DNA from 2 places in the Psychrosphaera sp. HA2-10 genome. Region 1 is predicted to be linked to the other one. Evidence: predicted binding sites of a transcription regulator. Region 1 holds the regulator's gene; the other holds the start of a gene.
What was found. Region 1 encodes MetJ, which represses methionine synthesis genes. Its sites were predicted from a motif close to TAGACGTCTAGACGTCTA; they were not measured.
Positions count from the first base shown of each region.

Region 2: the regulator MetJ is predicted to act here: its motif matches at 2,101-2,118, upstream of metK (methionine adenosyltransferase).

Region 1 covers NZ_CM146341.1:229,897-233,330, reverse strand. The annotation lists gene ACZ1GV_RS01220 (PhnA domain-containing protein) at 1-545, opposite strand, end outside; gene ACZ1GV_RS01215 (DUF5665 domain-containing protein) at 631-1,059, opposite strand; gene metJ (met regulon transcriptional regulator MetJ) at 1,284-1,601, shown strand; gene ACZ1GV_RS01205 (malic enzyme-like NAD(P)-binding protein) at 1,673-2,911, opposite strand; gene rpmE (50S ribosomal protein L31) at 3,290-3,434, opposite strand, start outside.
Region 2 covers NZ_CM146341.1:969,901-973,334, reverse strand. The annotation lists gene ACZ1GV_RS04485 (M16 family metallopeptidase) at 1-1,972, opposite strand, end outside; gene metK (methionine adenosyltransferase) at 2,191-3,342, shown strand.

The sequences.
Region 1 (3,434 bases):
TTCTGTCCATTAACGCGCCCTTCTATATGTTCAGGGTTATTTGTTAATGAAATGCCGCGAACTGTAGTGCCTTGTTTTGCTGTGAAGCCACCACCTTTTACTGGTAAGTCTTTAATCAAATAAACATTATCGCCAGCAGATAGGCGGTCGCCATTAGAATCGACATGTTCTGCATCACCACCAGCGTTTCTGTGCGCCAAACCTGACTCCGCCCAAGATGCGGTTTCGTCTTCTAAATACATCATATCTAAAAGGTCTTGAGCCCAAGTTTCGCCCTGATTGGTTAATAGCTTAAGCTGTTGCCAGGCCAGTACTTGCACCGCCGGTATCTGACTCCACATACTGTCGTTTAAACAACGCCAATGTGTAACGTCTAACGTGTCGCTGGAGTTAAGTTCACCATCACACTTTTCGCATACCAACACACAATCATCGGAATTGTCGCCAGCCTTTGGCAGAACCGCATAAACGGATAAGTTTTCTGCGCTTGTGCAAAGTTCACAGGCATTGTTGCCGCGTTCTTGAAGTGTTGATTCGATAGACATTAGATACTCCATTGAGCCTTTAAAATTTAAGGCCGGCATTATGCCTATTTTTGTCGATTAAAAAAAGTAAAAGGACGCTAACGCATCAATTTGCTTCAGGGCCTTTTACAACCTCTAATATTGCCGATACCCACTCCCCAATAATAGGAATGAATTCCATTTGAGAAAGAATATAAACAAGAAATGACAACACAACTGTCGCGCCCAATACACTACCTAAACCTACAGCAATCCCTTTAACAAGACTAAACCATATAAAACGAGGTAAAGAGTTATAAGTGTGAACAAGTTTGTGGTTATTTAACTGAAGAAGTTGCTCATTAATTTGTTTGGTTTGTATGTGAAGCTTTTTCCACATCTCTTGCATACTGATGTCGTCTAAATTAGCGTCGACTTCTGAACGTTCAGTTTGTGACTCTTGACTGAGTTGTTTTGAATCATCGGCGCTTGTTGCACTTTGGGCGTTCTTTTTTACCGTTAGTGCCGTTTTCATTTTTTTTAATTGGTTTCGCATAATAATCACTTTGGCGAGAAGTCTTTTCTCTAGCTTATGCATATGCGTAATCAAATGAAAGCGCTAAATAAATTTATATGAAAAGCAAAACTCCACTTTAAAGCCGTCTAGCAGTTTTTCCATATAGAAATCGATCGTTTGACTAATTTTGTTAATACAATACAATTTCATCAACTAAATGCGATGTGATGTCGTATATGCAATAACTCATGAACAGGTGTTTTATGGCCAAGTGGAACGGGGAATATATTCATCCCTATGCAGAACATGGAAAAAAAGCGGATAAAGTTAAAAAGATCACAGTATCGATCCCGCTAAATGTATTAAAAGTATTAACCGATGAAAGAACTCGTCGTCAGGTTAACAATCTTAGACACGCGACAAATAGTGAACTCTTGTGCGAAGCGTTTCTTCACGCATTTACCGGACAACCATTACCTTCGGATAATGACTTGAAGAAAGAGAATCCAGATCAAATTCCAGAAGAAGTTCGTAACATTCTTACTGAAATGGGCAAAGATATCCCTAACATAAAAGATTAAAACCAATAGCGAGGTGCATATTAATAATTAATATTAGCCATGGCACCTCCGCTTTTCGCTTAATAACGTCACTATGCCTTAGGTATAGGCATACCAAGTTTTGCGACACCACTCTCAATAGCAGCTGCAGATACAGCACTAGCAACTTTTTCTAACAAACGCGGGTCCATTGGTTTTGGAATAATGTAATCCTTACCAAAACTTAATTCAGACATACCGGATGCTGTTAACACTTCTTTTGGCACCGGCTCTTTTGCCAAACTTCGAATCGCCTCAACCGCTGCAACTTTCATTTCATCATTTATTGCCGTTGCCCGTACATCCAACGCACCTCTAAAAATGAACGGAAAGCATAGTACGTTGTTTACTTGATTTGGATAGTCAGAGCGTCCAGTTGCCATAATTAAATCATCGCGTACCTTGAGCGCCAATTCAGGTTTGATTTCAGGATCTGGATTTGAACAAGCAAAAACCACAGGATTAGGCGCCATCAGTTTTAACGCCTCTGGTGCTAATAAGTTTGCCCCAGACACACCAACAAAAACGTCAGCGCCATCAATCACGTCTTCTAATGTTCGTTTGTCGGTATTATTCGCGAATAATTGCTTATATTCGTTTAAGTCATCACGTCTGGTGTGAATAACACCTTTTCTATCTAACATGTAAATGCGTTCTCTCTGAGCACCACATTTAATAAGTAACTCCATGCAAGCAATTGCAGCTGCACCCGCTCCTAAACAAACAATCGTACAGTCGTGTAGTTCCTTACCTTGAATTTCAAGCGCGTTTAACATTCCTGCTGCAGTCACAATCGCCGTGCCGTGCTGGTCATCATGGAAAATAGGCACGCTACAGCGTTTTTTTAGCTCTTGCTCAATTTCAAAACACTCTGGAGCTTTAATATCTTCTAGATTGATACCACCAAAAGAGTCGGCAATATTAGCCACCGTATTGATAAACTCATCGACGGTACGATGGGTTACCTCAATATCAAAGGAGTCAATGTTTGCAAAGCGCTTAAATAGTAATGCCTTGCCTTCCATTACAGGTTTTGAAGCTAACGGACCTAAATTACCCAGACCTAAAATTGCTGTACCGTTGCTAATTACGGCGACTGTGTTGCCTTTTGCAGTGTACTTGTAGGCATTGTCTGGATCTGCTGCGATTTCCCGCACCGGTTCTGCTACGCCAGGACTATAGGCTAAAGATAAATCATCTACCGTTTCGGCCGCTGTAGTTAGTGCGATGCTAATTTTTCCTGGGGTCGGTTGGCTATGATAATCGAGTGCGCGTTGCTTAAAATCTGACATTAAGTTACTTCCAGTATGGTGACAAAACGTCGCCACTGTACTGGATTAAAAAGCCTTTAACGATAAGAAGTTACCGCTAAAAGTAGAACTCATACCAGTTGGTAAAATAATAACAACATCTGACGCCAACAGGAATTTTTCGTAAGTCTAGGGAGTTAAAAGCTATTGGTGAGAGATTGCGACAGAAGGCGTTTTTTATGTCGAAATCGATACAAATATAAGGTCTAACTCTGATTTTTGAAATGCGATAACAAAAGCCAACTGAAAGATAATTACCACGTTATCTATTTACGACATAACGAGTGTGTCTTTGTAAAACACTAAACTGCAAGCATAAAAAAAGCACCCGAAGGTGCTTCTTTTAGCAAGATGGTAAAATTACTTTTTACCAAGCATGCTGAAACGTTTCTTGAAGCGATCAACACGACCACCAGTATCAACGTTACGTTGTTGACCTGTGTAGAACGGGTGACACGCAGAACAAACGTCTAAGTGTAAATCTTTACCTACTGTAGAACGAGTT
Region 2 (3,434 bases), 740 kb from region 1:
CAGCTTCATGACCGTTAAAAGTTTTACTTAGCACTGAAGCCGCAACTGCTTGAGGCTCACTACGGTTCATCTCAAGACCTGTGATCATTGCTTTACGATCAATTTCAACTTCAGACTGTTTAAACGTTGGGTTAACTAATAGCTCCTGAATAAAGTCTAACGTTTTATCTAAGTTTTCTTTTACTGCTTTAACTGAAACGTTGATTTCACCTAAAGTACGCGTAGAAATATTAATGCTCGCTTTTAATTCATCTAACTTAGAAGCAATTTGCTCTTTGCTGTACTTTTCAGTACCGCTCATGATCAAACCACCTAACATCTTAAAGTCAGCCTCATAACCTTTTAATGATTTCTCAGAACCAACAGGGAAAGTCATTGCAATATTCACTTCGCCAGCGCGTAGCTTCTTCGGATAAATACTGACCTGTGTGCCGGTTGCCCAAGTAAACTCCTGTAAACGAGCCAAGACATTTTCAACGTTATTGTCATAAACTTCGCCATTAGCAACAGCTTTACGGCCTTTATAGTCTGCTAATAGTTCTGAAATATCTTTTGCCTCAGAAATTTCCGCACGCACAGGCTCTTTGGTTGGGATAAAGCGCCCTAGCGTACGGTTACTTTCTACAAAGTATTGCTCTGCAACTCGCTGAACGTCAGCAGCTGTTACTTTTTCTACTAAGTCACGGAAATAGAAGATATAACGATAGTCACCCATCGCGATGTATTCTGATAATTCCATACCTACCGACGTCACGTTACGCAACGCTTCTTCTGTTTCTTTTAAAATAGCAGCTTTGGCAACCGCTACTTCCGACTCTGAAATTGTATTATCTTTAATACCTTCAACCATCGCTACTAATGCTTTTTCCATCTCGGTTGTATCTTTACCTTTTGAGCCTTGAGCTAATACGGTAAAAGTTGATGGATCTTTTAGTAGATAAGAGTAGGCGTAGGCACCTGTCGCTAAACCAGGCTCGACCATTTTCTTCTGCATACGGCCACGAGCGTTATCAGATAATATCTGCGCTAACACTTGTACCGCTGGCGTATCTTCATGAAGCGCTGATGGAACATGATATACAGCCGCAATCATTGGCACGTCACCTGTACGACGTAGATTAACCTCACGCTCGCCGTCTTGAGTCGGTTCAACGGTATATAGCTTTTCTATTGGCGTTTCAGGTTGCTGTAACTTGCCAAAAGTCTTTTCAATCATTTCGATTGTTTTTTCTTTATCAAAACGACCTGCTACTGTTAATACGGCGTTGTCTGGACGGTAATGACGCTTATAAAAGTCACGTAAAACTTGGAAAGGAAAGTTTTCAACGTCTGAACGTGCGCCAATCGTAGAGTTTGCATAGTTGTGCCATAAAAAGGCAGTAGATGCTAATCGCGAAGACAACATACGGAATGGGTTATTTTCACCACGCTCCATTTCATTACGAACCACGGTCATTTCAGACTCAAGTTGCTCTTTAGTAAAGGTCGCATTAACCATACGGTCTGCTTCCATTCCTAAAGCCCACTCTAAGTTAGCTTCATCATATTCAAATAATTCAAAATAGTTAGTACGATCTAGCCAGGTTGTCGCATTTACGCGCATACCGCGCTTATTAAATTCGGTGTCGATTGCTTTGTAGCTTGTAGAGCCTTTAAATAACATGTGCTCTAAAAGGTGGGCCATACCAGTCTCACCATACTTTTCGTGGACTGAACCTACTTTATAGGTGATGTTAACCAGAGTTTTTGGCTGCGCTTCGTCTGGGTACATCAGTACTTTCATACCATTTGACAAGGTATATTCATTGATACCTTCTACATTTCGAACGAATTCCATTTTAGCGTTAGTCGCAACAACTTCTGGCGCGACACTTTGCTGAGTCGCTGAACACCCTGCTAGGGCAAAAAAGACGGCAGATGCCAGAACCGTTTTTGTAAACTTTGACTTGTTATTGCTGTTAAAAATCTTCATTCAATGAAGCTCCCTGAATTTATAATAATATGTCGACGTTCTATTACGCGTTTTATACCAAATATGGCTATTAAAACTAACTTTTAACTTGTAACACTTTGTTAACAATTTAGGACCATATAAGTGTTTAGACGTCTAGGCGTAAAAAAGTAATATGCAAAACCGAAAAACTTAGCTAAAATTACCGCAAAATTTACGTAATTAAAGAGATAGGTTAAATGGCACAACATTTATTCACATCGGAATCAGTATCTGAAGGTCATCCAGATAAAATCGCAGATCAGATTTCTGACGCAGTATTAGACGCAATTTTAGAGCAAGACCCAAAGGCACGTGTTGCGTGTGAGACATACGTTAAGACAGGTATGGTTATGGTTGGTGGTGAAATTACCACTTCAGCTTGGGTTGATATTGAAGAGTTAACTCGTAGTACAGTTCGTGAAATTGGTTACACTCATTCAGATATGGGCTTTGACGCAGACTCTTGTGCAATTTTAAATACAATCGGTAAACAGTCTCCAGACATCAACCAAGGTGTTGATCGTAAAGACCCTAGCGAACAAGGTGCTGGCGACCAAGGTTTAATGTTTGGTTATGCATGTAACGAAACTGAAGTATTAATGCCTGCTCCAATTGAGTACTCGCACCGTTTAGTAAAACGTCAAGCACAAGTACGTAAAGACGGCACACTTCCTTGGTTACGTCCTGATGCAAAATCTCAGGTAACTTTTATCTATGAAAATGGCAAACCAGTTGGCATCGATGCAGTAGTACTTTCTACTCAACACTGTGACACTATTAGTCAAAAAGACTTAGTTGAAGCTGTAATGGAAACGATTGTTAAGCCTACTCTGCCTGCAGAATGGTTATCAGCGAAAACTAAATACTTCATCAACCCGACAGGCCGCTTTGTAATTGGTGGACCAATGGGTGACTGTGGTTTAACAGGCCGTAAGATTATTGTTGATACATACGGCGGCATGGCTCGTCACGGTGGCGGTGCGTTCTCTGGTAAAGATCCTTCAAAAGTTGACCGTTCAGGCGCATACGCAGCACGTTACGTTGCTAAAAACTTAGTAGCGGCTGGCCTTGCTGATAAAGCTGAACTTCAAGTTTCTTATGCGATTGGTGTTGCAGAGCCAACGTCTATCAGCGTTGAAACATTTGGCACAGGCAAGCTTGAAGAAGACAAACTAATCGAATTAGTACGTCGTCACTTCGACCTACGTCCATACGGCCTAACTCAAATGTTAGACCTAGAGCGCCCTATTTATAAAGGCACAGCTGCATACGGTCACTTTGGTCGCGAAGAGTTCCCATGGGAACGTACTGACAAAGTAGAAGCATTGCGCGCTGACGCTGGCTTATAAGCAATAAGTTTTTGCAGCAATTGAGTTGAGACAAGCGCTGCTTTAAAAAAAGGACCTTCGGGTCCTTTTTTTATGCCTGCTTCATCGGCCGC